DNA from 4 places in the Pseudescherichia sp. genome. Region 1 is predicted to be linked to each of the others. Evidence: predicted binding sites of a transcription regulator. Region 1 holds the regulator's gene; each other region holds the start of a gene.
The links. Region 1 encodes CRP, which controls carbon source genes, mostly activating them, when cyclic AMP is high. Its sites were predicted from a motif close to ATGTGANNNNNNTCACAT; they were not measured.

Region 1 (7,872 bases):
GCAGGGGCTGGAGAAGAACGCGTTTGTCGAGCGACTTGCGCACTACTACTGCGAAATTAACGTCCTGCACCCGTTCCGCATCGGCAACGGTATCGCCGAGCGGATCTTCTTTGAACAGCTGGCGATCCACGCAGGCTACCTGTTGGACTGGCGCGGCATTGCGCCAGAGGCCTGGAGTGCAGCCAACCAGAGCGGCGCAATGGGCGACCTCTCGGCACTTATCGCTATCTTTACCCACGTGGTGAGCGAAGCGGAGTAGAACGCTGCCGGATGGCGCTGCGCTTATCCGGCCTACGCAGGGGTGGACATATCTATATCAATATGTCCAGCCCATGCTTTTGTATAACACTTAACAGCTTTAGCGATAATCCATTCGGCCTTTTAGCCCCGCTTTCCCATTTTTGTACGGTTGAGAGTTTTCTACCGGCTGAATACTAGTTTTATCAAAGCCACGCATTGTTTCCTGAGAAATAGCTTCCACGCTATGTAAACCCGCAGCAGCACTATGAATGGCTTCAAAAGCAGCGCTTTTAAAGCTTTTTTTTACGGTCACGGTAAGTATCCTTATAAAGCGTAGTGCGATAGTGAACCCATTGTATTGCGGGTGGTAGTCAGAATTTCTCAGGCTGCGTACAATGTCGCAAAGATAGTTATCAAGTGACTTACCATGATCCTGCTTATCGACAACTACGACTCCTTCACCTGGAACCTCTATCAGTACTTCTGCGAGCTTGGGGCAGAGGTCGTGGTGAAGCGCAACGACGAGATAACCCTCGCCGATATCGCGGCGCTGGCACCCGAGAAGATCGTTATCTCGCCCGGCCCCTGCACGCCGGATGAGTCAGGCATATCACTGGAGGTCATCCGTCACTACGCCGGTAAGCTGCCGATCCTCGGCGTCTGCCTGGGTCACCAGGCGATTGCTCAGGTTTTTGGCGCGACCATCGTCCGGGCGCAGAAGGTGATGCACGGCAAAACCTCCGCCATTACTCACAGCGGCCGGGGCGTGTTTCATGAGCTGAACAATCCGCTCACCGTCACCCGCTACCACTCACTGCTCATCGATCCCGCTACGCTGCCCGACTGCTTCGAGGTAACCGCATGGAGCGACACCCAGGAGATTATGGCTATTCGCCATCGGGAGTGGGATCTGCAGGGAGTACAGTTCCACCCGGAGAGCATCCTGAGCGAGCAGGGACACGCGCTGCTGGCAAACTTTCTTAATCAGGCCGATTTTTAGTTGCCACGCACTGATTTTTTATGCATATTTTGTGATTATATTTTCATAATTATTGCTGCATATAACGGATGGGCATGACATGGCAACTGAACAGAACGCAGTTACGCGCGCAACCTTTGACGAAGTAATTCTGCCCGTTTATGCACCGGCAGAGTTTATCCCGGTGAAGGGCAAGGGGAGTCGAGTGTGGGATCAGCAGGGCAAGGAGTATGTTGATTTCGCGGGCGGGATTGCCGTTACGGCGCTGGGCCACTGCCATCCTGCGCTGGTGGAAGCGCTGAAAAGCCAGGGCGAAACGCTGTGGCATACCAGCAACGTCTTTACCAACGAACCGGCGCTGCGCCTGGCGCGCAAGATTATTGCTACCACCTTTGCCGAGCGCGTGCTGTTCATGAACTCCGGCACCGAGGCTAACGAAACCGCCTTTAAGCTGGCGCGCTACTACGCCTCTACGCGCCACAGCCCCTATAAAACCAAAATCATCGCCTTCCACAACGCTTTTCACGGACGCTCGCTGTTTACCGTCTCGGTCGGCGGCCAGCCGAAGTACTCCGACGGCTTTGGGCCGAAACCCGCCGATATTATTCACGTGCCGTTTAACGATCTTCATGCGGTCAAAGCGGTAATGGACGATCACACCTGTGCAGTGGTCGTTGAGCCGGTGCAGGGGGAAGGGGGCGTGACTGCTGCAACGCCAGCGTTCTTACAGGGCCTGCGCGAGCTGTGCGACCAGCACCAGGCGCTGCTGGTATTTGATGAAGTGCAGTGCGGAATGGGACGCAGCGGCGATCTCTTTGCCTACATGCACTACGGCGTGACGCCGGATATCCTCACCAGCGCCAAGGCGCTGGGCGGCGGCTTCCCCATCAGTGCGGTGCTGACCACCGAGGCAATCGCCAGCGCCTTCCACGTGGGCTCCCACGGCTCGACCTACGGCGGCAACCCGCTGGCCTGCGCGGTGGCGGGGGCGGCCTTTGACATCATCAGCTCGCCTGAGGTGCTGCAGGGCATCAGCGAGAAGCGTCAACGCTTCGTGAAGCATTTGCAGCAGATCGATGAACAGTTCAACGTATTCAGCGATATTCGCGGCATGGGGCTGCTGATTGGTGCAGAGTTAAAACCGCAGTACAAGGGGCGCGCCCGCGATCTGCTTTACGCGGCCGCCGATGAGGGGGTGATGGTGCTGAATGCCGGGCCGGACGTGATGCGCTTTGCGCCGTCGCTGGTGGTCAGCGAGCAGGATATTGACGAAGGCATGCAGCGTTTTGCCGCTGCGGTAGCCAACATCGTCCGGGCTTAATCTTTACTCCACCTGCGGTTAAGCCAGATGCCATGATGCGGGCGCTGACGCCATGCCACCGATGAGATAGTGTGCATGCTGTTCAGGTGCCCGATAATGCGCTGGAGATGCATCTCCATCGGGCTCATCGGGCCGTGGGTGAGCGTCTCCGGCGCTTCAAGAATATTCGCGTCTCCGGATGCCCCGGCCCCGTCATAGTCCAGCCGCTGCTGGCAGCGCTGAAGCGCAATCTCACAGGACTCCAGATAGCGCTGGGCCAGATCCGGCGTTAGCATCGCGTGTTCCCGAGCCAGGGTTGTCAGGGCGTTAATGTGTTCGACGATAAACTGGCTGTGGGTCACCCAGAGCTTCATATCTTCCAGATAATGGGTATTGAACCCCGGCTCCTGCATCGCCTGGTTGAGGGAGTTAAAGAGCGCGTTGTGCGCCTGATTGACCCGTATCCGCTGGTAAGCCAGCGGCGTGGGCTGCGGATCGTCACTGAGGATCAGGCGAATCGCATCCTGATCCTTCTCAATCGCATCATGGGCATTTTTCCGCAGCAGCCCGCTCTGCCACTGCGGCCAGAGCCAGACCATCCCGCCGAAGGCGATCAGGCAGCCAATCAGGGTATCGATCAGGCGGGCGACGATAAAGTTCTCGCCGCTCAGGGTCAGAATTTGAATCGAATAAACCGCCGTAATGGTGAAACCCACCGTCGCCCAGCCGTAGCTCTTACGAATTATCAGGTAGCTTACCAGCGTAATAAACAGCATGCCCAGCAGCGTGTACCCCTCCGGGACATGAAAGTGCAGGGCGAACCCGGCGATGGTCAACCCCGCTAACGTCCCTGCCGCCCGGTGTAAAATACGCACCCGCGTGGCACCGTAACCGTTCTGCGTGACCAGCAGCACCGTCATCAGGATCCAGTAGGGCTTCGGCAGGTGCAGCGCGCTGCCCATCAGGCTGGCGACGCTCAGCATGACGCTGATGCGGGCGGCGTTGCGCAGCGCCGGAGATTTCAGCGACAGGTAGCTCTTGAGCGCCTCCCATAGCGGCTGGCGGCGCTGCTGGTCGGCCATCAGATCGCGCGTATAGAGCGGACGCTGGGTGCGCAGCACGCGGGCAATACGGCTAAAGTGCCAGGCGCAGAACTGCCCGACCGGGTTTTGCGGATGCTGGCGGGCGATCTTCTCCAGCGCGCCAATCTGCTTCTCCATAGTGAAGCGGGTCGGGTAGCGATGGTAGAGAATGTCGTCCGCCAGCACCCGGAGCCGGGCGGCGACCACCTGCGCATTCCAGCGGATCACCGCTTCGGCGTGGCTGCGCTCCACCAGCTTCTGCACCTCTTCCGGCTGGTGCAGGCTAACCGAGATGTGCTCCTGCAGATCCAGCGCCACCTGAAACGCCCGCAGCAGACGCTTGTAGTCGTTATGCTGGTTGGCGGCGAGCATATGCAGCTGCTGATAGCACTGGCTGATGAGATCCACCGCCTTTTGCTGGCGCGTCAGCAGCGGTGGCAAGGCCTTCTCCGGGTCGGCGTGCTGCGTTAGCAGGCTGTACTTCGCCTCGCAGTAGTCGGCAAGCTGGCGATAGAGCAGGCTTAACGACTCACGCAGCGGCTGCTCGCGCCACAGCCAGAACCAGAACCAGTTAAATGCGCCATACCAGAGCGTGCCCAGGGCGTAGATGAGCAGCGGCTCCCAGACCGGCATATTGCCCGCCAGGCTCAGGGTAAAGATAGCGGCGATGAGCGAGGCAGGCAGCAGGCGAGCGTGTAGAGGACTGATTTCCGCCGTGACGCCCAGCAGCATTGCCAGTCCGGCAAGGATCAGCGGGAGCGCAACGTTGGCCCCCAGCAGCAGCTGCACCGCCAGGCTACAGCCGGCAAACAGCGAACCGCCGATAATCAGGCGCTTAAAGAAGCGTTTGTGTGGGGTATCAAGACCGGCAATGTTACAGCAGGCGGGCACCAGCGAGAACAGTAGCCCCTGCTGCAGGTGGCCTAACGCCAGGCCGATGGCCACGGGAAGGCACAGCACCAGCGTTTGCCGCAGTGCGTAGTTAACTTCAGGGTGGTAGATTAACCGGCGCCACATGGGGGAGAGCAAAAACGGCGTGCGCAGAGGCGACACGCCGTTCTTAAAGCTTAACGCGTTCCGTAGACGACGATGGTTTTACCATGTGCAGAGATCAGGTTCTGATCTTCCAGCATCTTCAGAATACGGCCCACGGTTTCGCGGGAGCAGCCCACGATCTGGCCAATCTCCTGGCGGGTGATTTTGATCTGCATCCCGTCCGGATGGGTCATGGCGTCTGGCTGTTTAGCCAGGTTCAGCAGCGTCTGCGCGATGCGGCCGGTAACGTCGAGGAAGGCAAGGTTGCCCACTTTCTCAGAGGTGACCTGCAGGCGACGTGCCATCTGCGACGAGAGGCGCATCAGAATATCCGGGTTGACCTGGATAAGCTGACGGAATTTTTTATAGGAAATTTCGGCCACTTCACAGGCGGTTTTCGCCCGTACCCATGCGCTGCGCTCCTGGCCCTCTTCAAACAGGCCCAGTTCACCGATAAAGTCTCCCTGGTTCAGGTAAGAGAGGATCATCTCTTTCCCTTCTTCATCCTTGATGAGCACTGCCACCGAGCCTTTGACGATGTAATACAACGTTTCCGCTTTTTCACCCTGGTGAATCAGCGTGCTCTTCGACGGGTACTTATGAATGTGGCAATGAGACAAGAACCATTCGAGAGTCGGGTCTGTTTGTGGTTTGCCAAGCACCATGCGCGGTTATCCTCTGTTATAAGCTGGCGCCAGTCGCGGGACGGGTCCGGCGGCTGGGGTTGCAATCATATGCTTCCCGAATCCTGGGAAGGGGGCCGTCAATATAGGCATGCGGCCTGTAATGGTTGAAGTCCTCTGCATACCTGCATAATGTCAATACATTACTGGAGCATCCCGACTGTTTTAGCATAGCTTTTGCCGTGTGTCTCCTGGTGTCTCGCTTCAGCTTGATGCAGGTCGCCTTCCGTTGCGCGTTTTGCTCTGCGCGCGTAATCTGTCGGGAAAATTGCCACTCTGGAGTGATGAAAATGCAAGCACGCGTAAAATGGGTTGAAGGGTTAACGTTTCTCGGCGAGTCCGCCTCTGGGCATCAGGTCTTAATGGACGGCAACTCCGGGGACAAAGCCCCCAGCCCGATGGAGATGGTACTGATGGCGGCAGGCGGATGCAGCGCCATTGACGTGGTGTCGATCCTGCAGAAAGGGCGTCATAGCGTGACCGATTGCGAAGTGAAGCTGACCTCCGAGCGTCGGGAAGAGGCGCCGCGTCTCTTCACCCACATCAACCTGCACTTTATCGTTACCGGCAAAGAGCTGAAGGAGGCGGCGGTATCCCGCGCGGTGGATCTCTCAGCGGAGAAGTACTGCTCCGTGGCGCTGATGCTGGAGAAAGCGGTCAATATCACCCACTCCTACGAGGTGGTTGAGGGATGATTTTATGCCCGGTGGCGCTGCGCTTACCGGGCCTGCATGTCGCGCATTACCCTATTCAATCTTCTTGCCTTCCATCAGCCGCTGCACCAGCGGCAGCATAATCAGCTCCATCGCCAGTCCCATTTTGCCCCCCGGCACCACCAGGGTGTTGATGTGGGAGATAAACGATCCCTGCAGCATCGCCAGCAGCCAGGGATAGTCGATACCCTCCAGATCGCGAAAGTGGATCACCACAAAGCTCTCGTCCAGCGAGGGAATATTTTTGGCTGCAAAGGGATTTGAGGTGTCAACCGTGGGGACGCGCTGGAAGTTGATGTGGGTGCGGGAGAACTGCGGCGTAATGAAGTTGATGTAGTCATCCATCGAGCGCACCACCGAGTCCATCACCGTCTCCCGGGAGTGGCCGCGCTCGCTGGTGTCGCGGATCATCTTCTGGATCCATTCGAGGTTAATAATTGGCACCACCCCTACCAGCAGATCCACATGGCGCGCCACGTCGTGCTGGGGCGTCACCACGCCGCCGTGCAATCCTTCGTAAAAAAGAATGTCGGTGGGTTCCGGCAGCGGCTGCCACGGCGTAAAGGTGCCCGGCACCTGGTTCCAGGGGACGGCTTCGTCGTAGGTGTGCAGATACTTGCGTGCCTGTCCGGTGCCGTTGTGACCATATTCGATAAAGGTCTGCTCCAGCAGACCAAAGTCGTTGGCGTCCGGACCAAAGTAGCTGATATGCCGCCCGGCATCGCGCGCCTTGCGGATCGCCATATCCATCTCCGGACGGGTATAGCGGTGGAAGCTATCGCCCTCCACCTCGGCGGCGCGTAGACCCAGCTGGGAAAATATTTTACGAAAGGCGAGGCTGGTGGTGGTGGTACCTGCACCGCTGGAACCTGTGACAGCAATCACCGGATGTTTGGCTGACATAGCGAACGACTCCCTGATTAACAGCAGAAGAGGGCGGATCGCCTGACGCAGCGTTATTCGCGAAACTGTTTCCGGGGCATAATATTGACTGTCTCGTGCAGCTCTGACCACACCAGCACGGCCTCACCCGTTTCCAGCTGACGCTTTACGTCGGCAACCTTTTGCTCAAGCGAACGCTCATGTTCACCATAATCGGTGCCTTCGCGCAAGACAAAGCTCTCAATCAGGCTGTAGAGCGTCTCGGGTGCAACCTCTTGCCAGGGAATAATCATCTATGCCTCCAGATAGGGTGCCAGCCAGTCGGGGATGCGCTTTTCAAGCCACATCTCAGGGCGGCGCAGCGTGCCGCCAACGAAGCCAACGTGGCCGCCATGTTCGGTCAACTGATATTCAATATTAGCGGGTAAATGGCCCGCCGCCGGAATGACGTGGTGATCCATAAAGGGATCGTCTTTGGCATGGATAATCAGCGTTGGCTTGCGGATCTGCGGCAGGACCGGCATGGCGCTGCTTCGGCGGTAGTAGTCGATGGCGTCATCGAATCCGTGCGCCTTTGCGGTAATCAGGTCATCAAACTCACGGATGCGGCGCACGCGCTTGAGCTGGGCAAGATCGATCGGCAGGGTACCGGGATAGACCTTGAGCTTGCGTCTGGCGTTGGCTTTTAGCAGGTTGAGCAGGTAACGCTGATAGAAACGTGAGAAACCCTTATCCATATGGAGGCTGCAGGCCTCCAGCACCAGCGGAGCCGAGACGATCACCGCCGCGTTGAGCGGCAGGCTATCGTCAGCTTTAGCCAGCAGACAGCCGAGCATATTGCCGCCGAGAGAGTAACCCACCGCAGCGGTAGGCGCGGCGCCAAAGGTGTTGCGTAGCCAATGCAAGAACCACGTGCCGTCTTCGGTTTCACCGGAGTGGTAGATGCGGTTCAGGCGGT
Region 2 (7,872 bases), on a different contig from region 1:
AACACCGTCGAGAAGAGCCTTAATGAACTGGGCGTGCATACGGACGGTGTGGCCACCTCCCCGCTGGCAGATGTGTCGGTCACTAAAGCTCTGCCGCCGCAGGTGCAGGAGATGATGCAGTTGAGCATCGAGAACGGCTATCAGCGCTTTATCTCTCTTGTGGCTCAGGCGCGTAAATCGACGCCGGAACAGGTCGATAAGATTGCTCAGGGTCACGTCTGGACCGGCGAGGATGCGAAAAACAACGGTCTGGTGGATGCGCTGGGTGATTTCGACGATGCCGTGGCAAAAGCTGCCGAGCTGGCGAAGCTGAAGCAGTGGCATATCGAGTACTACCAGGACGAGCCGACCTTCCTGGCTCGCATGATGGACGGTTTCTCCGGTGAGATCCGCGCCATGCTGCCGCAGGCCTTGCAGGCTTACCTGCCCGCCCCGCTGGCAGCGGCGGCGGATACGGTCAAAACCGAGACTGACAAGCTGGCGGTATTTAACGATCCGCAAAGCCGCTACGCGTTTTGCCTGACCTGCGCCAACATCCGATAATACATCTCCCCCCGTTAACGGGGGGATTTTCTTTGCAGTAGAAGAACAGACAACCATGCAAAAAAAATCAATTTACGTCGCCTATACCGGCGGGACCATTGGCATGCAGCGTTCGGAACAGGGATACATTCCGGTCTCTGGCCATCTGCAACGCCAGCTGGCGCTGATGCCCGAGTTTCATCGTCCAGAGATGCCAGACTTTACTATCCACGAATATGATCCGCTGATGGATTCGTCGGATATGACCCCCGAAGACTGGCAGCACATCGCAGACGATATCAAAGCTAACTACGATCGCTACGATGGCTTTGTGATCCTGCACGGCACCGATACAATGGCCTTTACCGCCTCGGCGCTGTCGTTCATGCTGGAGAACCTTGGCAAACCGGTAATAGTGACAGGGTCACAAATACCCCTCGCGGAATTGCGCTCTGACGGGCAGATTAACCTGCTCAACGCCCTCTATGTCGCGGCTAACTATCCGATTAACGAAGTGACGCTGTTCTTCAACAACCGTCTGTTTCGCGGTAACCGTACCACAAAAGCCCACGCGGACGGCTTTAACGCCTTCGACTCCCCGAACCTGCAACCGCTGCTGGAAGCGGGCATCCATATCCGTCGCCTCGGCAACCCCGGCGCGCCGCGCTGCAACGGTGAGCTAATTGTTCACCGCATTACCCCGCAGCCGATCGGCGTGGTGACGATCTATCCAGGCATCTCCGCCGACGTGGTGCGCAACTTCCTGCGCCAGCCGGTAAAGGCGCTGATCCTGCGCTCCTATGGCGTAGGCAACGCGCCACAGAATGGCGAGTTTCTGCGCGAGCTGGAGGCAGCCAGCGCGCGTGGCATTGTGGTGGTTAATCTCACCCAGTGTATGTCTGGCAAGGTGAACATGGGCGGCTACGCCACCGGCAACGCACTGGCCCATGCGGGTGTCATCGGCGGCGCGGACATGACGGTTGAGGCGACGTTGACTAAGCTACACTGGCTGCTAAGCCAGGATCTGGACGCCGAGGCCATTCGCCAGGCGATGACCCAGAACCTGCGCGGCGAGCTAACCCCGGACGAATAAGGAGCTTGTCATGACACAACGCGCACTCTTGCTGGTGGATATACAGAACGATTTTTGTGCCGGTGGGGCGCTGGCGGTCCCGGAGGGCGACAGCGTAGTTGACGTAGCTAATGCGCTGATCGACTGGTGTAAAGTGCGTGGCGATGCGGTAGTAGCCAGTCAGGATTGGCACCCGGCCGATCATGGCAGCTTTGCCAGCCAGCACGCTGTAGAGCCCTATACCCAGGGAACGCTGGATGGGCTTCCGCAAACCTTCTGGCCCGATCACTGCGTTCAGGGAAGCGAGGGTGCCGAGCTGCATCCCCTGCTTCAGCAAAAAGCCATTGACGAGGTCTTTCACAAAGGTGAAAACCGGACCATTGACAGCTACAGCGCCTTTTTTGACAACGGCCATAAGCAGAAGACCGGGCTGGATGCCTGGCTGCGCATGCGCGGTATCACCGAGCTTATCGTGCTGGGTCTGGCGACGGACTACTGCGTGAAATTTACCGTGCTGGATGCGCTACAGCTGGGCTATCAGGTCAACGTGATAACCGACGGCTGCCGGGGAGTGAATATTGGTAAGCAGGACAGCGCTCAGGCGTTTATGGAGATGGCGTCCGAAGGGGCAACGCTCTATACGCTGGCAGATTGGGTAGAGACCCACGCCTGATTAATGCCCGGTGGCGCTACGCTTACCGGGCCTACATGGGTGTGTAGGCCGGGCAAACGCAGTGCCGCCCGGCGTTTACCAATGCATTACTTGAACGTCGCGATCGGTTTGGGCGCGATGCCAAACTCCTCTTTCAGCTGCTGCTTGCTCTTCATCACCATCTGGCCGTTGGTATCGATGGTCATATGCTGCGCCTCGGTATTGTGACGTGCCTGCCAGAGCATCACCAGCTGCAGGCTGTTCTCTTTCTGCTCCGGCGTTAGCGCCACGCCATCGGGCCATTTCCCGGTCTCAACTGCCGTCGCCAGCCGCTGATAAACTTCCGGCGTCATGCTTGCCACAAGCTCATTAATTTCCATCGTTCACCCGCTTTGGTGGAATAATTTGCTGAATCGATTCTCTAGCCCTTAATCTGCTCGCCGTCAGCCTCATCGTTGAAGCTCAACGAGGCCGAATTGACACAGAAACGCTCCCCGGTCGGCTGTGGGCCATCCGGGAAAACATGGCCTAAATGGGCGTCACAATTGCCGCAGCGGATCTCAATTCGCTGCATGCCATGTGAGTAATCGTTAAGATACCGGATAGCATTTTCACTGACCGGCTCGTAGAAGCTTGGCCAGCCGCAGCCGGAGTCATATTTGCTCTGAGAGTTAAACAGGGCAGCATCGCACACCAGGCAGTGATAGACGCCTTCGCGCTTGTTATGCAACAGCTTACCGCTGAACGGCGGCTCTGTGCCGTGGTTTTGCGTCACATAAAACTGCATTTCAGTAAGGCTTTTTTTCAGGTCATCCTGAGAGGAGTGATTAGCCATATGCTTGCTTCTCGCTATAGGGTCATTTACATCTTTTGTGTGATTCTAACAAAACATTAACAGTGGCGTCCTGACTTTTGTTCTAAACTTAGGCGGTGCGAAAATGTAGCGGAGGAATTGTGATCTATTTCACGTTTTTATCCTGCATGCCCTTTAAAATCCACGCCGGCGGCCCCATACGGGTTGTAGCTGATTGGAATAGTGAGACGACATCGCCGCGCAAAGGTTATGCACAGGATTGATTTGTCGCAATGATTGACACGATTCCGCTTGACGCTGCGTAAGGTTTTTGTAATTTTACAGCCAACCTTTTATTCACTAACAAATAGCTGGTGGAATATATGACTATCAAAGTAGGTATCAACGGTTTTGGCCGTATCGGTCGCATTGTTTTCCGTGCTGCTCAGGAACGTTCTGACATCGAAATCGTTGGCATCAACGATCTGTTAGACGCTGACTACATGGCGTACATGCTGAAGTATGACTCAACTCACGGTCGTTTCAACGGCACCGTTGAAGTCAAAGACGGCCATCTGGTTGTTAACGGCAAAACCATCCGTGTTACCGCTGAAAAAGACCCGGCTAACCTGAAATGGGACGAAATCGGCGTTGACGTTGTTGCTGAAGCTACCGGTATCTTCCTGACCGACGAGACTGCTCGTAAGCACATCACTGCTGGCGCGAAAAAAGTTGTTCTGACCGGTCCGTCTAAAGATAACACCCCGATGTTTGTTAAAGGCGCTAACTTTGACAAATACGAAGGCCAGGACATCGTTTCTAACGCATCCTGCACCACCAACTGCCTGGCACCGCTGGCGAAAGTTATCAACGACAACTTCGGCATCATCGAAGGCCTGATGACTACCGTTCACGCGACTACCGCTACTCAGAAAACCGTTGATGGCCCGTCTCACAAAGACTGGCGCGGCGGCCGTGGCGCGTCCCAGAACATCATCCCGTCCTCTACCGGTGCTGCTAAAGCAGTAGGTAAAGTACTGCCAGAACTGAATGGCAAACTGACCGGTATGGCGTTCCGCGTTCCGACTCCGAACGTATCCGTTGTTGACCTGACCGTACGTCTGGAAAAAGCAGCGTCTTACGAAGAGATCAAGAAAGCCATCAAAGCCGCTTCTGAAGGCGAAATGAAAGGCGTTCTGGGTTATACCGAAGACGACGTTGTTTCCACCGACTTCAACGGCGAAATTTGCACTTCCGTGTTCGATGCCAAAGCAGGTATCGCACTGAACGACAACTTCGTTAAACTGGTCTCCTGGTACGACAACGAAACCGGCTACTCTAACAAAGTACTGGACCTGATTGCGCACATCTCCAAATAAGATGTGACACTCAACTTAAGAGCGACTTCGGTCGCTCTTTTTTTTGGCTTAAGACAGAGGATTGAGGGATACGAATATGATTAATAAAATTTTTGCTCTTCCGGTAGTCGAACACATTACCCCGGTGATTTCCCGCCGCCAGCTGGACGAGCTGGAGGTGCTTGTCATCGATCACCCGCAGGTAAAAGCCTCTTTTGCCCTACAGGGCGCGCATCTGCTCTCGTTTAAACCGGCAGGCGAAGAGGAAGTGCTGTGGCTGAGCGGCAATACGCCGTTCAAAAATGGCGTGGCGCTGCGCGGCGGTGTACCCGTGTGCTGGCCGTGGTTTGGCCCGGCGCAGCAGCAGGGTCTGCCCGCCCACGGTATTGCCCGCATCCTGCCGTGGACGCTCACCGCCCATAACGAAGATGAGAACGGCGTGGTGCTGACCTTTGAACTGCAAAGCAGCGACGCGACCCGTGAACTGTGGCCGCACGATTTCACCCTCTTTGCCCGCTTTAAGCTTTGCCAGACCTGTGAGATTGAGCTGGAAGCCCACGGCGAGTTTGAGACCACCTCCGCCCTGCACACTTATTTTAACGTGGGCGACATCAGCGCGGTGAAGGTTAGCGGGCTCGGCGATCGTTTTATCGATAAGGTGAACAACGCCCAGGAAGATGTTTTGACCGACGGCGTGCAGACCTTCCCGGACCGTACCGACCGTGTCTATCTCAATCCGGAAGCGTGCAGCGTTATCCACGACGGTGCGCTAAATCGCGCGATTGAGGTGATCCACCACCATCACAGCAACGTGGTGGGCTGGAACCCAGGCCCGGCCCTCTCTGTCAGCATGGCCGATATGCCGGACGATGGTTACAAAACCTTTGTTTGCGTGGAGTCAGCCTGCGTGACCGTACCGCAGAAAACCACCGAAGAGAAGCCGTCCCGTCTGGCGCAAACCATTCGCGTGAGCAAGCGTTAATCGTTAAACGCGCTGTGCCCTCTCACCCAGAGAGGGCTTTTTCTCTACACCACATCCAGCGGCGTTTTGCGGCCCGGTGCCGGAAAGGCACGATCAAGCTGGCTCAGTTCATCCGCTGACAGAGTTAAATCGAGCGCGGCAGCGTTCTCCTTAACGTGCGCGACGCTGGCGGCCTTCGGGATCGCCATTACACCCTTATGGCTGATAACCCATGCCAGCAGCACCTGTGCGGCACTGACGTCATGCCCGTGGGCGATCTCGCGAACGGTAGCGTTTTCCAGCAGGCCATCGCGCAGGCGGCCAGCCTGAGCTAGCGGACAGTAGGCCATCACCGGCAGATGCTGCTGCTGGCACCAGGGCAGGAGATCAAATTCAATGCCGCGGGAGGCGAGATGGTAGAGCACCTGGTTGGTCACGCATGCTTTCCCGCCCTCAACCTGCCAGAGTTCCTGCATATCGCTATAGTCGAGATTGGAGACGCCCCAGCGGCGGATTTTTCCCTGGCGGATCAGGGTCTCCATCGCCGCAACGGTTTCGGCCAGAGAGTAGTTACCGCGCCAGTGCAGCAAATAGAGATCGAGATAGTCGGTGCCGAGACGGCGTAGACTGGCTTCACAGGCGGAAATCGCCTTCTGGCCCCCCGCATTCCACGGATAGACCTTCGACACCAGAAACACCTCGTCGCGCCTGCCCATAATCGCTTCACCTACCACCACCTCTGCACCACCGTCGGCGTACATTTCAGCAGTGTCGATAAGGGTCAGGCCGAGATCCAGTCCGGCGCGAAGCGCTGCCACCTCGTTTTGCCGCTGACGGGGATTTTCACCCATATACCAGGTGCCCTGCCCGATAGCGGCCAGCGGCTGGCTGTCGGCAAACTGCACACGTTTTTCTGTCATGGTTTCCTCCTGGTTTGATTCTCCTGGAACGATTGCCCTACCGTAAAACAAACAGGGCGCAAGCGCCCTGTTGATATGTCTGGATCGTGCATGTGGAATGCACGATGCTTTGAGTATAAGCGTTAGAAGCTGTACGTCACCCCGGTAGAGAAGACCCCGGCCCAGGACTTATCAACCATCGGGCTGTCTTTGATCTCATCCCCCAGACGGGTATAGCGGCCTATGCCATATACGCTCCAGCTATCGTTCAGCTGGTAGCTGGCGCTCAGCTCCAGGTACGGACTCCAGTCGCTGTCTGGATCATAGGTACGCAGACCGCTGCTACGAGACTCATGACCCGAGACGCCGTAGTAGTATTCGTTCTGGTTTTCGCTGCTCCACTCGGCACCAATCCCCGGCGTCAGGGTTAGACCGCCGTTGGTATAGCGGTAGAGCCAGGCCAGATCCCAGGTGATACCGTTGCTGTTATCAAGCGTGTCGCCAGCCAGTGAGGTGCGTAAAAAACCGTACTGGGTGTTATGCACATAAGACAGACCCGCCATCAGCGTAGATTTACGCTTATCGAGCTGGCGCAGCTGCCAGTCATCGCTGTCTTTCGGCCGGAAGTGGAACGGATTGTAGTAGGCGGTGATAGAGAGCTTATCGCTGTCATCGTTCCAGAGATAGTAGCCGCCGCCGAGGCCGTGGAACCAGAAGTTCTCGCCTTCGTAGTTGATCACCGGGACGGGGGCGACTTCGCGATCGTAATCTTTATAAGGTGTCTCAAGCACACCGACGCCCGCGCCAATCGACCAAGGGCCCGCTGCGTTTGCCGTTGCGGCACATGATGCGATAAATACACCAAGCGCCAGAAATTTGAGTTTGGTCACAATCCTTTCCTTCCTGTAGTCAAATAATCAGCGGGAGCAGTGTAACCGCCCGCCTCCGTCATCCCAAATTTTTTCACTGATTATTATATAACTGAACGCAACAGCATGCTTTTTTAGCATGACAACCTGCTTAAGGTTAGATGACAGAGAGATGAATCGTCTTCACCACCCTTTATCTATGAAGAAAATAAATTTAGATGAGTTATTGATATGTCATTGAAAGTAGATTGCCGTGCAATGCAAGTTTTGCAAATGCCATCTACGCTTAATTTTAAGAAGGTGTATCGCGGGCGCGTTAACTGCTGGCGTTCACAACCTGGCATAAGGGTTGCTGTATTCCGGTGCTGAAGTAGAGCTAGCGTCGTTCAGCTTATCTCTTCCGGGAGCCTCCACTATTCATATGAACGGCTCTTTTCTTGTGCTAAAACGAAAGGACGGCATGCCATGAATATATTCGATCACTATCGCCAGCGTTATGAAGCTGCCAAGGACGAAGAGTTCACCCTGCAGGAGTTTCTCACCATTTGCCGCCAGGATCGCAGCGCCTATGCGAATGCGGCAGAACGGCTACTTACGGCTATCGGCGAGCCCGTGATGGTAGATACAGCTCTTGAGCCCAGGCTTTCCCGTCTATTTTCGAATCGGGTTGTCGCACGTTACCCAGCGTTTGAAGAGTTTTATGGCATGGAGGATGCCATCGAGCAGATTGTTTCCTATCTGAAACA
Region 3 (7,872 bases), on a different contig from region 1:
CGGGTAGAGAGCATCTGCCCGAATTTGATCCATACCGGCCCTAGCTCCTGCAGCGCCAGGCGTAGGCGATGACCTAACTCTTTGTCTTTATGACGGTTTGGCATCCAGAACAGCGTGCGACGCCAGAGCCGAATCGGCAGGGTAAGACGCATTCGTGGGATGAGCTCATCAAGCCCGTAACTCAAAAAAGTTTGAATGATGAAGTACAGGCGTCGAATTTCACCTGGCGTCATTTGCCCTCCAGTTTTTCCAGCCGTTTGGTTAACGCATCAACCGATCGCGCGACGGCGGCGGCCTCTTCGGCAAACCAGGCAACTTCAAGTCCACCGGGCGCCAGCCGCCACTCTTCCGTTATGGCTTCGCCCACGTACTGCTGCTGACGCTGCAGGCCGTGCTGAAAGCGCTTTGCACCGCCGCGCAGAACTTTCGCGATGCCTTCGGCGGCGATATCGCCGGTGTAAGGGGCAAGTAGCTCCGCAAAATCGAACTCTGCGAGATCGAAAAGCGCGCTAAGGTTTTGTACAACCTGAATATCACCCTGCACTTCCAGCTCGCCGCTGCGTATAAGCGTAGTCAGCTGCTGGCGATCGCGCAGCTTCGGTAACAACCGGGCCTGAGTGATAACGGTGCAGTCCGCCTCGCCCTCCCAGGCGCTCAGCACGTCGACCTGGCGCTCGCTAAAGGCCAGAATAAGCGGCGTAGAGAACTCCTTGAGGACAATACGCAGTACCTTACCCTGCAGGCGCTGGCGGGCGGGTTTTAATGCCCTTTCGCGATATAAAAATGTATTGAGAACACCTTCGATTCCAGCGCTCACTAAAGGCGTAAAGGGCATTTACTCACTCCTGTCAGAACTTATATCCACGGTGCAGCGCGACGATACCTGCCGTCAGGTTGAAGTACTCTGCGTTTTCAAAACCGGCGTCCTGCATCATCGCCTTCAGCGTCTCCTGATCGGGATGCATACGGATGGACTCCGCCAGATAGCGGTAGCTTTCACCATCCTTCGCCACCAGCTCGCCGATGCGCGGCAGAACGTGGAAGGAGTAAGCGTCATAGGCCTTGCTCAGCGGTTCGATAATCGGTTTAGAGAACTCAAGGATCAGCAGGCGTCCGCCTGGCTTGAGCACGCGGAACATAGAGCGCAGCGCTTTCTCTTTATCGGTGACGTTGCGCAGACCGAAGGAGATCGTAATGCAGTCGAAGGTGTTGTCCGGGAACGGCAGCGCTTCGGCGTTAGCCTGCACGTATTCAACGTTACCCACCACGCCAAGGTTGCGCAGCTTTTCGCGCCCCACTTTCAGCATGGAGTCGTTGATATCGGCCAGCACGACCTGCCCAGTTTCACCCACCAGACGGGAGAACTTCGCCGTCAGGTCACCGGTTCCGCCTGCAAGGTCGAGAACCTTCTGCCCACGGCGCACGCCGCTGCAGTCAATCGTGAAACGTTTCCACAAACGATGGATGCCCATCGACATCAGATCGTTCATGACATCATATTTTGCGGCCACGGAGTGAAATACGTGCGCCACCATGTCCGCCTTCTGCGTTTTGGCGACAGTCTGATAACCAAAATGCGTCGTTTCTTGTGAATCTTCCGCCATCTCAGTGCCTGCTATTCAAGAAATTGTTCGTGAAGTGTAACAGATTGGGCGCGATTGCCCTACGTTTCAACCCTCCTGTCCGGCGCGCAGGCGGAACTCCTCATCCTGCGCCACGGCCTGGTCAGCTAAATCTGGATTGATCTCGCGTTTGATCTCAACCCCCAGGCCGCGAAACGCCTCGGCTTGGGCGAGCAGGTTCCCCCGTCCGGAGGTCAATTTTTTCATCGCCTGCCGGTAGTTATCCTGCGCTTTCTCCAGGCTCTGCCCCACCGACGACATATCGTCAACAAACAGGCGCATCTTGTCGTAGAGGCGGCTGGCGCGCTCGGCGATCTGCTGCGCGTTACGGCTCTGGTGCTCGTAGCGCCAGAGGTTAGCAATAGTGCGCAGAGCCACCAGCAGCGTGGTCGGACTGACCAGCATGATGTTGTTTTTTAACGCCTCGGTGATCAGCTCCGGCTGCCGATCAAGAGCCACTAAAAAGGCCGGCTCGACGGGAATAAACATCAGCACATAGTCAAGGGAGCGCAGGCCCGGTAGCTGCTGGTAATCTTTCCGCCCCAGCAGACGGATATGGCTGCGCACCGAGGCGATGTGCTCCTGCAGGGCGCTCTCGCGAGTGTACTCATCGTCGGCGTTGAAGTAGCGCTCGTAGCCCACCAGCGTCATTTTGGCGTCGATGACCACGTCTTTGCCCTGGGGTAGCCGGACGATGACGTCGGGCTGCATTCTGGCGCGGGCTTCGGTTTCAATGCTGACCTGGGTTTCATACTCATAGCCCGCTCGCAGGCCAGATGCCTCCAGCACGCGGGCCAGCACCACCTCGCCCCAGTTGCCCTGCGCCTTATTGTCACCCTTCAGGGCACGGGTCAGGTTGATCGCCTCCTGCGCCATCTGGGCATTAAGCTGCTGTAGGTTACGGATCTCGTGGGCGAGCGTGTGGCGCTCCTGGGCCTCTTTGCCAAAGCTGTCCTGCACCTGGCGGCGGAAACCATCCAGCTGTTCCCGTAGAGGAGAGAGAAGCCCGTGAAGGCTCTGCCGGTTCTGCTCCTCAACGCGGCGGTTGCTCTGTTCGAAGATGCGGTTAGCGAGGTTCTCAAACTGCTCGCTCAGGCGCTGCTCGCTGTTGATCATCTGGCGGATTTTATCTTCCGCATGCAGCTGGGTGGACTCCAGTCGGGTGGTGACCTCGCGCAGATCGGCCTCCAGCGAAGTGTTGATCTCCCGCAGGCTGCGCAGTTCGTTATTCAGCAGTTCGCACTCGTCGCGCCAGTGCTGATTCTGTACCAGCCGCTGCCGCGCCGCGCTCAGTTCGATATCCAGCTCGCGCCGCTCTTCGGTAAGATCGGCCCGCAGACGATCGGCATGGGATTTGGTCGCCAGCCAGCCTATCAGCAAGCCGGCTATCGCCGCTGCCGCGCTGAGTAAAATTGAGATATCCACCCTGCCTCCTGCATAAACCACTTACCGATGCAAAATAAGAGTGTGCTGGATAGGTGTCCAGTTGGGAAGGATTTTCCTGCGAGGTAATACGCAAAACGGGCAGGCCGAAGGGTTCGACCTGCCGGAGAGGAGCGTTAAGCCAGACGGCGCGCCGCTTCCACCACGATTTTAATCGCGTGGCTTTCGGTCTGCTTCATGGTCTCCGCGTTCGGGATCTCTTGCTGGGTACGGTTGACGATCACGCCCGCTACCATGCCGGCACGCAGGCCCTGGCTGGAGCACATGGTCAGCAGCGTGGCGGACTCCATCTCGTAGTTCATCACACCCATTGACTGCCACTCTTCCATAGAGCCTTTATAGCGGCTGACGACGCGGCCGGAGAAGGTGTCGTAACGCTCCTGGCCCGGATAGAAGGTGTCAGACGAGGCGGTCACGCCGATGTGGGTTGTTGCGCCCACCTCTTTAGCAGCCTCGACCAGCGCAGTGGTACAGGTAAAATCAGCTACCGCCGGATACTCCATCGGGGCAAAGTGCAGGCTGGCCCCGTCGAGACGCACGGATGCGGTGGTTACCAGCACGTCGCCAACGTTGATGTGCGGCTGGATTGCGCCAGTGGTGCCCACGCGCAGGAAAGTGCGGATGCCCAGCTGCGCCAGCTCTTCAACGGCGATAGAGGTCGACGGGCCGCCAATCCCGGTGGAGCAGACAATCACCGCTTTGCCATCTACTTCGGCGCGCCAGGAGGTAAATTCGCGATGCGATGCCAGCTTAACCGGCTTATCCATCAGCGCGGCGATCTTTTCCACTCGCTCCGGATCGCCAGGGACGATTGCCAGCGTGGCTCCCTGCAGATCGTTTTTGGTCAGGCCGAGGTGAAAAACATCAGACTTGGACATGGGTGACTCCTTTGTGGGTCGATCATCAACAGAAGTAAAACGGTACTCTACAGAAGGCCATCGCTTTTTTTCGTGACATCAATCACTCTGAAGAAAACTGTTTACATCAATTTTTCATCAAAAGGTGATTTATATCACACTATAATGCTCTCCTTCCCCCGTTCGTCTTAAAGATAGTCTCTTCCGCACAGGATGATTTTGCCGTACTGGCTATAGTTAGCTGATGCGCTAAATAAGGGTACGGAGATTGCCATGACAACAGAAAAACAGCCCGGCTTTGCACCTGCAGCTTCACCTCACGCCTCCACCGCAGTTCACACCTCTGAAGAGTCTATTTTGACCGGTGAGACGTCGATTCCCACTCAGGGTGATAACATGCCCGCCTGGCATGCCCGGCCCCAGGCTGCCGACGGTCCGCTACCGGTGGTCATTGTGGTTCAGGAGATTTTCGGCGTGCACGAGCACATTCGTGATATCTGCCGCCGACTGGCGCAGGCGGGCTACCTGGCTATCGCGCCTGAACTCTACTTCCGCCAGGGCGATCCTAACGACTACAGCGACATTTCCACGCTGTTTAAAGAGCTGGTTTCAAAGGTGCCAGATGCTCAGGTACTGGCCGATCTTGACCACGTCGCCAACTGGGCAGCGCGCAACGGCGGCGATGCGCACCGACTGCTGCTCACCGGCTTTTGCTGGGGCGGGCGTATCGCCTGGCTTTATGCCGCACATAATCCACAGCTGAAGGCGGCGGTGGCATGGTACGGCAAGCTGGTGGGTGACAAAACCCTCAACTCCCCGAAGCATCCGGTGGATATCGCCACCGACCTTAACGCGCCGGTTCTCGGCCTCTATGGCGCGCAGGACGGCGGCATTCCCCTCGATACCGTGGAGACCATGCGCCACGCCCTGCGCGCCGCCAACGCCGAAGCGGAAATCGTGGTCTATCCCGATGCCGGACACGCGTTTAATGCCGACTATCGTCCAAGCTATCACGAGGAGTCAGCGAAAGATGGCTGGCAGCGTATGCTGGCATGGTTTGCCAGGTACGGCGAAAAGCGAAGCTAACGTACCGTGCCGGGCGGCTTAAAAATCGCCCGGCGCACACTGCAGACAGGTCAGCCCTTCCGCTCGCCAGAAATCAACCACCGCCTGGCGATCGTCGATCACCAGCCAGGGCGCGTAGCCGTCCGCTTTTATCTGCTGCAGCAGCGTTTTTTTCACGACCTCATCCGGAAGCGTATCCTCCCCGTCCGGCCGGAGATAGAGCGCATCGAAAGGAATGCAGTGCCGCTCCAGCCACTCCTGGGTATGGCGCTGGAAGCTGGCAGGTCGCCCGCTACAGATCACAATCTTCTGCTGCTGAGCGCTCAGCAGCCCTACCAGACGGCTGATGGCCACGCTCGGCAGCGCCTCCGCCATATGGGCAAAAAAGGGCTGCCACTGCTTTTCCGGGCCTAAGACCCACTCGCGTACCGCCTCGGCGTCAAATTCGGCCAGGGTACCGTCGATATCTACGATCACACACTGTTCAGTCAGCATTCATCTTCTCCAGCGGAATAATTTTCCAGTCGTCAGGGGTAGCGCCAGGCAGGATCCAGAGCGGAGCCACGTTGCCGACCCGCTCGCCGTGGGGGGTGCCGGTCGCCAGCAGGCGGATCACGCGGAACACCCCGGAGTGCGCCACCACCAGCGGCGTGTCGTACTGCGCCAGCAGCGTGTTCAACGCCTCGGTTACGCGCGTACAGAAAGGCCGCCAGGCTTCGCCGTTCGGCGGCGTCTCCTCGTAGGGCGTCTGCTCGCTAAGGGGTCGGCACTCGAGATCGCCCCAGTCCCGCTCGCGCAGATCGGCAACCGGGGTCAGCGGCACACCGGGTAGCGCCAGCTCTGCGGTACGCCGGGCGCGCTGCTGCGGGCTGACGGCAACGATGCTCCAGGCGTGGTTTAACAGCAGCGGCGAGGCGTCGCGCGCCTGCTGCTCGCCCGTCGCCGTAAGCGGTACTTCAGTACGTCCGCCAATCAGACGATCGCGGTTAAGCGGCGTCTCACCGTGGCGAACAAAGACAAAAGGCTTATGTAGCAGCGTCATGCTTCTATCCTGAAACGGGGCTGGGTAAGGATGACGCAGCCCAGCATCTGCTGCCAGTGCGCGGCGTCCTCAACAGGGGTAAACAGCGGCACCAGCTGGCGACAGCCCAGCATCGCCACCAGCTCTTGTAAGCAGCGACGCGTGGGGTGAACGTTCCAGCGGCAGAAATCGACCTCGCCTCGCCGCTGCTGCTCGCGGGCACGGTGATTCATATGGCCGGTAAACAGGGTACGGTGGCGAAAATCAGCGCGCCGCCGCAGTTCGCCCGCTATGCCATGCAATCCGTCCGGGTCGGCCGCCAGAATGACCGGCGCGTCAGCGGTAAACGATGGCAGATTACGTACCTGCTGCCGCAGCTCATGCTCCACGCAGGGGCTCAGGCTGCCGTCGTTGTGCTCTGCCATGAGCATCAGCATCTCCCGGCAGGCGTTATCCATCACCACATCTTTAATACCGCGACGCGCCAACAGCAGAGCCATCTCTACAGCTCGTCCGGAAGGGGGAACCGGACAGAGCACCGGCAGCTGCATGTGCGGCCACAGAGCCTCAAGCTGCTGGCGCTGGGGCGTGTCGTACAGGCCATACGAGGCGTCCATCAGCGCTATCGCCGCAGGCGGGGGCGGATCGAAATGAAACAGCGCCGACTCCAGGCTGACATCGCCGCTGTAGAACAGGCCCCCCGCCACATCGAGGTGGAACCAGATCCCACCCCAGGCATGGCCGCTGCTGCCGGTGGTCACCGTCAATTCGCCGAGGGAGAACTGACCACGCACCGGTATCGGGTGAACGTTCAATCCCGGCGGCAGTGCGCGGGCCGTTACGGCGCTACAGTAGATAGGCACCGAGGCGGGCAGCCGTGCCAGCCCGGCGATATGATCGATGTGATCGTGACTGAGCAGCACCGCATCCAGCCGATCCGGCACCGGCCAGTCGTCCGCTCCCGGCTCCAGCGAGCCCCCGGCGTCCAGCAGAATGCGCTGCGTGGGGGTAGTCACCAGAATCGCGGCGGGCGTTTTGTCATGCAGCCCGCTGATAATCTCAATCGCCGTCACGCCGCCTCCAGCCGCCAGCCCTGATGCAGGCGCACGGCGGTGATCTGCTGCTCACGCAGCGGCAGGTGATGGAAGGCCGTGAGCGGTTGACCATCGGCCAGGCGCAGCGCCAGCAGGTAGCGCTCCCCCTGATAGATACAGTTTTCGACGGTGGCAGCCAGGCCGCCCTCGCCTATTTCAACGTGCTCGGGACGCACCAGCACCGGGTGGCGCACGCCATCGCTCACGCTCAGTCCATGATGAAGCTGCGCGCCATCCAGCTGACGGCTTTGCGCCGCGCTCGCCAGATTCAGCACGCTGCCCTTGCCAATAAAGCCCGCAACCCAGGCGCTGTACGGCTGCTGATAGAGTTCCTGCGGTGTACCCCACTGCATTAACGCGCCCCGGTGCATCACGGCAATATGGCTGGCCAGCGCCATCGCCTCCGCCTGGTCGTGAGTGACGTAGACAAAGGTTGCCCCAGTGCGGCGATGAAATTCGCGGAAGGTCTGCTCCATTGTGGCCCGCAGATGACGGTCAAGATTGGCCAGCGGCTCGTCAAGCAGCACCACCTGTGGCTCGGAGACCAGGCAGCGCGCCAGCGCCACGCGTTGACGCTGCCCGCCGCTCAGCGCCTGTGGCGAGCGCTCGGCGTACGCCGCCAGCTCCACCACCTCAAGGGCAGCCATAACCTGCTTATGTCGCGCCGCGCCGTTCACTTTTTTTAGCTTGAGCGGATAGCCCACGTTCTCTGCCACCGTCATATGCGGCCAGAGCGCGTAGGATTGAAACACCATCCCCATGTTTCGCGC
Region 4 (7,872 bases), on a different contig from region 1:
TTAATAACCTCCTGTGTCAGTAACAGTATAGATGCCCTGCGGGGGAGGTTAAGAAGTGGCGATATGTAACGGCAAGTGGCATATTTTACAAAATCAATCAAAAGGGGAGAGTTCATGCACGCTTATGTTCATCTGGGGATCGCAATAGTGGCAGAAGTAATAGGTACAACGCTGATGCGCTACTCGGAGGGGTTCACGAAACTGTGGCCGACGGCGGCAACGCTGGGCTGCTATGCGCTAGCGTTCTGGTTTCTGTCCCAGACGATACAGTACATTCCTACCGGCATTGCCTATGCCATCTGGTCCGGGGTGGGTATCGTACTGATTAGCGCCGCGGGATGGATCTTTAGCGGCCAGAAGCTGGACCTGCCTGCCATCGGCGGAATGGCGCTGATTTGTGCTGGCGTACTGGTGATCAACCTCTTTTCTAAAAGCGTTGCGCACTAAAGTGTGAGCTAGAGCAGCCGGAACGCTCGATCTCAGGATGGTTTTAGCTATAGTTAAATTTTGCCGCTGACATATGCCAAGGAGAGGAGTATGTACTCATTTGTTGCGAGACAACCCATTTTTGATAAAAACATGGCGACCGTTGGCTGGGAGCTGCTGTTTCGTGACGGGTTAACCAACCGGTTTCCAGACGTCTCGTCTGAGTATGCGACAAAACAAATTATCTCCGATCTCTTCTTCTCTACGCCGCTGCCGTCGCTGGTGGGCAAGCACGCCTGCTATATCAACTTTCCCGGCGAGATGATCGTGCAGGGCTTTGCCGATGCGCTTCCTCATGACAAGGTTGTCATTGAGATCCTTGAGACGGCTACGCCGAATAACGAACTGCTGGCCGCCGTGCGTCGCCTCTATGCGGGTGGGTTTCAAATCGCCCTTGATGACTTCGCCCTGAAAAGCGAGTGGGAGCGCTTTTTTCCCTACATCAGCATTATTAAGTTCGATATCCAGGCCCAGAGCTTTGCTGAGATAGCTGACTATATTACGCAAAACCGCGACCGGCTGGGCAAGGTTACGCTGCTGGCGGAAAAGGTTGAAACTCAGGAAGAGTTCGATCAATACCGGGCGTTTGGCTTCGACCTTTTTCAGGGATACTTCTATAGCAAGCCAGAGGTGCTGCAAAACAAACGGCTATCGCAAAATAAGGTGTTGCAGATCCAGCTTATTGCCGAGGTCAACGCTCAAAATCCGGATCTGACGAAAATCGAAAACTATCTCAAGAGCGACATCAGCCTCTCCTATACCCTGATGCGCTACGCCCGCAATGTGGTCTATAACACGCGCGGCATTGAGATGGTAAAAAACAGCACCCTCAAGGATACGCTGCTCTATCTTGGCTTTAACGAGCTGCGTCGCTTTGTCTCGATCTCCTGCCTGACCAGCATCGCCAACGTGAAAACGACCGAGCTGTACCATATGAGCCTGGTAAGAGGGATGTTCTGCGAGCTGCTTGCCAAAGCGGCGGGACGAGAGGCGCTCTCTCATGACGCCTTCTTCTGCGGTCTGTTTTCACTGCTGGACGCTATTCTTGGCATCGCGCTGGAGGATCTGGTTAAGCAGATCGCCCTCTCCGAGCGGGTTACGCAGGCTCTGACCGAGAATGCTGGCGTGCTCTATCCGTTCCTGGATCTGGCCCGTCTCTATGAACAGCAGCGGTGGGATGAGGTTAACGCCGTGGCAAAATGCCTCGGTCTGGCGCCTGAAGCGGTAATAGAGATCATGAAACGCGCCACCGCCTGGGCAGACAACATCGCCTTCTGAGGCTTACTTTTTCGCTTTCGGTTGGATATCCATCAGCTGCTCCGGCGTGACGGCGGGGTAGCCCTGGGCATCGTCCGGCACATCCTGTAGCGAAGAGATGGGCAGCAGCGGGCCAAGGAAGCGCGGTTCGCGTTTAAAGATATAGAGATCCGCCAGCGCGCCAAGACGTGCGCCAAATTCCCGCACCCGCACGGTGAGCATATCTTTCGGCGAAGGCACGGCGTAGCACTGGGCCTGAATGCCCCGGTGCAGGGCGATAAACAGGGCACGCTCGCAGTGGAAGCGCTGGGTAATGATTATAAAGTCGTTGGCGTCGAAAACCTTACGCGTGCGCACGATGGAGTCGAGGGTACGAAAACCCGCGTAGTCGAGCACGATATCCTGGGGATCCACCCCGGCAGCAATCAGATCTTTGCGCATGGTCACCGGCTCGTTATAGCTCTGCAGGGCATTATCCCCGCTCAACAGCAGGTAGTTCACCTTGCCGCTGTTATAGGCGTTGAGCGCCCCCTGAATGCGGTAGCGATAGTACTGATTGATCACCCCGGTACGGTAGTACTTGGCGGTCCCCAGCACCACACCTACCTGGCGATAGGGCAGATCCTGCAGGTCATCATAGATCCACGGTGAGGTTTTCCAGCTTATCCAGCGGTCAAGGCCAAGCGCGGTTAACAGCAGCAAGCCGATGATGACTAACAGGCTGTATAACAAACGCTTTAACATGCAGATAGCTCGGTACAGGGATGAAATTTCATTCAGGCTACTTTACCCGCAGAGGAAGCGCAAGAATCTGCGATTCAACTGCGGCGATTTTCATCACAACATTTTCATTGTGTTACCCGTTAAGCATTAACGGATCGACGGCAGGCGCATGGCCCGCCGTCGGTCAGGCTGAGAGCGCCACACGCTCAACGTAGCGACAGCCCAGCGCTCGCAGGGTGGCGGAAGTGGCATCCCACTGGGTCAGGGCGGCATCCGGGCGTTCGGCCAGCACGGCCCGGCGCATATCCGGATAATCGTAGCCATTCAGGCTCAGTAGATTTAGCGCGCCCTGTAACGGCGGCAGGGACGGGTTGAAAGCCGCATTTTCTGCATAGCGCCCGGCGAAAATTTGCCCGTTGCTCAGCTCGATGGCGACGCCGGAGGGGGCGTTGCTATAGGGCGCATGGCTCTGGTTGGCGGCGGTGATGGCCGCCTTGACCAGCGCTTCGCCCTCTAACGGGAAACCGTGGTTCTCGTCATCCATCAGTAGGGTATTAATCTCGAGGTCTTTGGGACCAAAGGCGTCGGGCAGGTAGTCCGCCAGGGTATGCGGCGCGCGGCCCGGGAGGGCGATACGCAGATCGAGGCCGCTGTTCAGCTCGTTCATAAACTGCCGGCAGTGGCCGCAGGGGGTGTAGTTAACGGTGATAGCGACCAGGGACGTTTCGCCCCGCAGCCAGGCGTGGCTAATGGCGCTCTGCTCGGCGTGGACGGTCTGCTGCATGGTGGAGCCAAGAAACTCCATATTGCCGCCGAAGTACCATGTGCCGCTCACGCCACGGGCGATGGCGCCCACGTTAAAATGCGAGAGATCGGCCCGGGCGCAGGCGGCGGCCAGCGGTAAGAGCGCAAAGGCCAGCGCGTCTTCATCCAGCCCCGTGGCGCTTGTCAGCACCTTCACCTGCTCCGCGCTCAGCATGGCGGGAAAATGATCGTCCGCAAGAATAGGTGCCAGAGCGGATTGCAGATCCGCCGCAAGGTTAGCGAAAGCCGAGTGAAAACGTGAATGCATGGCGTTGCCTCATAGCAGTGTAATGGGAGCCTAGTGTAAAGAGCAGAAGGCGCTTAATATGTGATTCACATCACACTGTGTATGCAACTTATGAAATTCAAATTAAAAATGCGCGACGCATCGCAAATTTTAGCCCACTAGCGTCAGGATCAGTGGGAAGAGCAGGGGTGCCATCAGGGAGGTGATAATCCCGCAGATCACCAGCGCCAGTGAACTGAATGCGCCCTCCTGATAATCCAGCTCCGCGCAGCGTGCCGTGCCCAGGGCGTGAGAAGCGGTGCCCATCGCCAGCCCGCGTGCCGCTTTGGTACGAATACGCATCAGATTGAGCAGGGTATGACCAAATACTGCCCCAAGGATGCCGACAAAGATTACGCAGACCGCGCTGATGGCCGGAATGCCGCCGATGCTGCCGCCTACCGCCATCGCAATCGGGGTAGTGACTGATTTTGGCAGTACCGAGGCAGCGATCTCCGGCGAGGCGCCCATCAGCAGCGCAATAGTGGTGCCGGTGACCATCGCGACCACGCTGCCGATAAAGCAGATGGAGATGATCGATTTCCAGCGGGCGCGGATCTGATGCAGCTGCTCATAGAGCGGGTAGGCCAGCGCTACCACGGCGGGCTGAAGCAGATCGTTAAGGATTTTACTCCCGGCAAAATAACGCGCGTAGGGAATGCCGGTCAGTAGCAGGAAGGGGATCAACACTACCATCGCTACCAGCAGCGGATTGAGCAGCGGCATCTTAAAACGCGCCGCCAGCTTGCGGGCCGCAAAGAAGACCGCCAGCGTTAGCGGCAGCGACCACCAGATATTTTCCATCACGATTTTGCTCCTTTCTTACTCGTCACCTTGCGCTCGCCGTGCACCAGATGCGAGCTCCAGCTCACCACCAGGAAGACGATAAGCGTGCTGATCGCGCAGGAGACCACCACCGGTCCAAACTGCGCCCGCAGCACGTCGTAGTACTGCATCACGCCGACGCCAATGGGGACAAACAGCAGCGCCATGTAGCGGATCAGCACGTAGCAACCGGGGTTAACCCATTTCGCCGGCAGAATTTGCAGTGCCAGCAGAACGAACATGATCAACATACCGATAATGCTGCCAGGGATAGTGATGGGCAGCAGGGAAGAGATAGCGATCCCGGCATACAGGCAGGCATAGATCAGCACAAAAGCGCGAACATACTGCCAGACAACGGTCAACGATTTAGACATGGTGAAAGCCTCTGATGAAACGCATTCATCATACAATTGATTCGATAACTGTGCTATCGATCACATCATGAATTGTGAGCATACCAAATATTCCTGAATGGAACGTCAGACATTCCTACAAGATTAGGCGTAAACCGCGCGATAAAGCCCCTTTCACCCATGAGCCAGAGACGCTACCATACGCGCCTCTTTTCAGACGGGTAACGTTATGCGTGTATTACTGGCACCGATGGAAGGCGTGCTCGATTCGCTGGTGCGCGAGCTGCTGACCGGGGTAAATGATTACGATCTCTGCATCACTGAATTTTTACGCGTGGTCGATCAGCTACTGCCGGTAAAATCATTCTATAAGATCTGCCCGGAGCTGCATCGCCAGAGCCGCACGCTGAACGGTACCCCGGTGCGGATCCAGCTGCTGGGTCAGTACCCGCAGTGGCTGGCGGAGAACGCCGCCCGCGCCGTGGAGCTGGGCTCGTTCGGGGTCGATCTCAACTGCGGCTGCCCGTCAAAGCTGGTAAACGGCAGCGGGGGCGGGGCCACGCTGCTCAAAGACCCTGAGCTCATCTACCGCGGCGCGAAGGCGATGCGCGAAGCCGTGCCCGCCTCGCTGCCCGTCACCGTTAAGATACGCCTCGGCTGGGACAGCGGCGCGCGACAGTTTGAGATTGCCGACGCGGTGCAGCAGGCGGGGGCCACGGAGCTGGTGGTGCATGGCCGCACGAAAGAGGATGGCTATAAGGCGGATCGTATTAACTGGCAGGCGATCGGTGAGATCCGTAGGCGGTTGACTATTCCGGTGATTGCTAACGGCGAGATCTGGGACTGGCAGAGCGCGCAGGATTGCCTGGCGGCGACCGGCTGCGATGCGGTGATGATTGGCCGGGGCGCGCTGAACGTGCCTAACCTCAGCCGGGTGATCAAATACAACGCGCCGCGCATGCCCTGGCCGGAGGTAGTCGGCCTGCTCCAGCACTACAGCCAGCTTGAGAAGCAGGGTGATACGGGGATGTATCACGTGGCGCGTATAAAGCAGTGGCTGGGCTACTTACGTAAGGAGTATGCCGAAGCCGACGGCCTGTTTAGCCAGATCCGTACGCTGAAGCGGTCGGCGGAGATTGCCATCGCCATCGAAGCGGCCGCTAAACATATTCGGTGACAATGCTTTCTTTTATATCATTGATAAGGTGAATATTTTTCCAGCTGTGTCTTTTTATGACTGGCTGTGTTTTGCCACGCTTACCTAAAAAACAGGGTAAAAGTGTGTGTACTCTGCAACGCCCTGGTTTGACAGAGCGTGTCTATGAATCGTCCCTTTATCCTCGCCGCTGCGGCGTGCTTCCCGCTGGTATCCCTTCTTAGCGGGTGCGCGCCGATGCATGACAGCGTCGTCCTCCTGAAAGAACAGGCCCCGGCCGCGGCGGCTACCCATAGCTTACCTCCGGCACTGGCTGCGGGCTGGCCGCAGAGCCAGTGGTGGCAGGCGTACCACGATCCGCAGCTTAACGCCCTGATTGAGCGCGCTCTGGCTCACGCCCCGGATATGCAGGTTGCAGAGCAGCGTATTCACCTTGCCGAAGCGCAGGCCCAGCGCGTCGCCGCCAACGATGGCCCCGAGGTCGATTTCTCTGCCGACGTAGAGCGGCAGCGCATGTCTGCCGAGGGGCTGATGGGACCCTTTGCCATAACCGATCCTGCCGCCGGAACCACGGGTCCCTGGTATACCAACGGCACCTTCGGGCTTACCGCTGGCTGGGATCTGGACCTGTGGGGGAAAAACCGTGACGAGGTGGCCGCCCGCATTGGCAACGTACGCGCCCATGAAGCGGAACGTCAGCAGACGCGTCAGCTGCTGGCCATCAGCGTGGCGCGCCTTTACTGGCAGTGGCAGACCGAGGCGGCCATCAGTCAGGTGCTGGATGAGATCGAGCGTGACCAGCAGACGATAGTTGCCGCCGATGGTCAGCTCCATCAGGCGGGCATTACCTCCTCGGTGGCGGACGCGGAGAACAGCATCGACGAAGGGAAAACCCGTCAGCAGCAGAGCGAGGCCAGGGGTAAAATGCGGGTCATTGAAGCCCGCCTGATGGCATTAACGAACAGCAGCGCAGCCACGCTGCATCTGCAGCCCATCGGGCTGCCGAAGGTGGAGGGCAAGATGCCTGCGCAGCTCGGTTACGATCTGCTGGCCCGCCGTCCGGATCTCCAGGCGGCGCACTGGTACATTGAGTCCTCACTCAGCAGCGTGGAGGCAGCAAAGGCGGCTTTCTACCCGGATCTTAATCTGATGGCGTTTTTGCAGCAGGACGCCCTGCACCTGAGCGATCTTTTTCGCCACTCTGCCCAGCAGATGGGCGTTACCGGCGGGCTGACGCTGCCGATCTTTGACAGCGGGCGGCTGAATGCCAGCCTGAACGTCGCTGAAGAGGAGCATAACCTCTCTATCGCCAGCTACAACAAGGCGGTAGTCGATGCGGTTAACGAGGTAGAGAAGGCGGCGGTGCAGGTTGCGACCCTGGCGGACGAAAACCAACGTCAGAAGCAGATCGAGCAGGATGCCGGACGGATCGTTGCGTTAGCCGAAGCACGTTTTAAGGTAGGGATTATTCCCGGCATGCGGGTCAGCCAGAGCCGTCTGCCGCTGCTTCAGGAGGAGATTAACGGTATTACCCTGCACGGCCAGTGGCTGGATGCCACTCTGCAGCTCACCTCCGCGCTGGGCGGGGGGTATCATCAGGTGTGATAAGTGTGTTTTTCCTGTAGGCCCGGTAAGCGCAGCGCCACCGGGCGTTACCCGGCGTGCTAAACTTTGCCCCCTTGCGGGGGCCATGTTCATTCGAACATCTTAGAAAATCATCTTAAACACGCCGGTTACCACCAACAGCCCAATCAGAAAAATAATCAAAATAGCCCAAAGTAAAATTTTCATCGTCCTGTCCTTTTGTTGTGACGTCTTGCTGATACCTCTGAAAGCATAGGCAATTATCTCCCGTTTTGCCTGGCCGAAGCAGAAAATGGCCTGCCGCCTTGCGATAGTCGGGAACTCTCTATACTTACTGTTCAGCTTTTCGCGTTCTCCCCCTATCACTTCTTTTTGCGGAGGTTCTTATGGGCACG

Region 2: the regulator CRP is predicted to act here: its motif matches at 3,199-3,216, upstream of msrB (peptide-methionine (R)-S-oxide reductase MsrB).
Region 3: the regulator CRP is predicted to act here: its motif matches at 4,066-4,083, upstream of udp (uridine phosphorylase).
Region 4: the regulator CRP is predicted to act here: its motif matches at 4,807-4,824, upstream of RTX96_RS01630 (CidA/LrgA family protein).

What each region holds. Positions count from the first base shown of each region.
Region 1 covers NZ_DAMBWA010000003.1:403,750-411,621, forward strand. Annotated here, with positions in the region: gene RTX96_RS06670 (putative adenosine monophosphate-protein transferase Fic) at 1-259, shown strand, start outside; partial or broken gene RTX96_RS06675 (helix-turn-helix domain-containing protein) at 312-553, opposite strand; gene pabA (aminodeoxychorismate synthase component 2) at 668-1,240, shown strand; gene RTX96_RS06685 (aspartate aminotransferase family protein) at 1,320-2,540, shown strand; gene RTX96_RS06690 (YccS/YhfK family putative transporter) at 2,537-4,618, opposite strand; gene crp (cAMP-activated global transcriptional regulator CRP) at 4,669-5,301, opposite strand; gene RTX96_RS06700 (OsmC family protein) at 5,610-6,014, shown strand; gene RTX96_RS06705 (phosphoribulokinase) at 6,066-6,935, opposite strand; gene RTX96_RS06710 (YheU family protein) at 6,989-7,207, opposite strand; gene RTX96_RS06715 (hydrolase) at 7,208-7,872, opposite strand, start outside.
Region 2 covers NZ_DAMBWA010000005.1:121,228-129,099, reverse strand. Annotated here, with positions in the region: gene sppA (signal peptide peptidase SppA) at 1-543, shown strand, start outside; gene ansA (asparaginase) at 599-1,615, shown strand; gene pncA (bifunctional nicotinamidase/pyrazinamidase) at 1,626-2,267, shown strand; gene RTX96_RS09065 (YeaC family protein) at 2,354-2,626, opposite strand; gene msrB (peptide-methionine (R)-S-oxide reductase MsrB) at 2,668-3,081, opposite strand; gene gapA (glyceraldehyde-3-phosphate dehydrogenase) at 3,423-4,418, shown strand; gene RTX96_RS09050 (D-hexose-6-phosphate mutarotase) at 4,495-5,379, shown strand; gene RTX96_RS09045 (aldo/keto reductase) at 5,424-6,278, opposite strand; gene RTX96_RS09040 (MipA/OmpV family protein) at 6,401-7,147, opposite strand; gene yeaG (protein kinase YeaG) at 7,592-7,872, shown strand, end outside.
Region 3 covers NZ_DAMBWA010000017.1:68,336-76,207, reverse strand. Annotated here, with positions in the region: gene ubiB (ubiquinone biosynthesis regulatory protein kinase UbiB) at 1-233, opposite strand, end outside; gene ubiJ (ubiquinone biosynthesis protein UbiJ) at 230-835, opposite strand; gene ubiE (bifunctional demethylmenaquinone methyltransferase/2-methoxy-6-polyprenyl-1,4-benzoquinol methylase UbiE) at 849-1,604, opposite strand; gene rmuC (DNA recombination protein RmuC) at 1,671-3,047, opposite strand; gene udp (uridine phosphorylase) at 3,182-3,943, opposite strand; gene RTX96_RS18730 (dienelactone hydrolase family protein) at 4,196-5,008, shown strand; gene RTX96_RS18725 (polynucleotide kinase) at 5,027-5,482, opposite strand; gene RTX96_RS18720 (histidine phosphatase family protein) at 5,472-6,029, opposite strand; gene RTX96_RS18715 (MBL fold metallo-hydrolase) at 6,026-7,081, opposite strand; gene RTX96_RS18710 (ABC transporter ATP-binding protein) at 7,078-7,872, opposite strand, start outside.
Region 4 covers NZ_DAMBWA010000001.1:342,232-350,103, reverse strand. Annotated here, with positions in the region: gene RTX96_RS01660 (hypothetical protein) at 1-1, opposite strand, end outside; gene RTX96_RS01655 (EmrE family multidrug efflux SMR transporter) at 115-447, shown strand; gene RTX96_RS01650 (EAL domain-containing protein) at 538-1,764, shown strand; gene sanA (outer membrane permeability protein SanA) at 1,768-2,487, opposite strand; gene cdd (cytidine deaminase) at 2,651-3,538, opposite strand; gene RTX96_RS01635 (CidB/LrgB family autolysis modulator) at 3,668-4,363, opposite strand; gene RTX96_RS01630 (CidA/LrgA family protein) at 4,360-4,758, opposite strand; gene dusC (tRNA dihydrouridine(16) synthase DusC) at 4,967-5,914, shown strand; gene mdtQ (multidrug resistance outer membrane protein MdtQ) at 6,059-7,498, shown strand; gene yohP (small membrane protein YohP) at 7,601-7,684, opposite strand; gene RTX96_RS01610 (SDR family oxidoreductase) at 7,864-7,872, shown strand, end outside.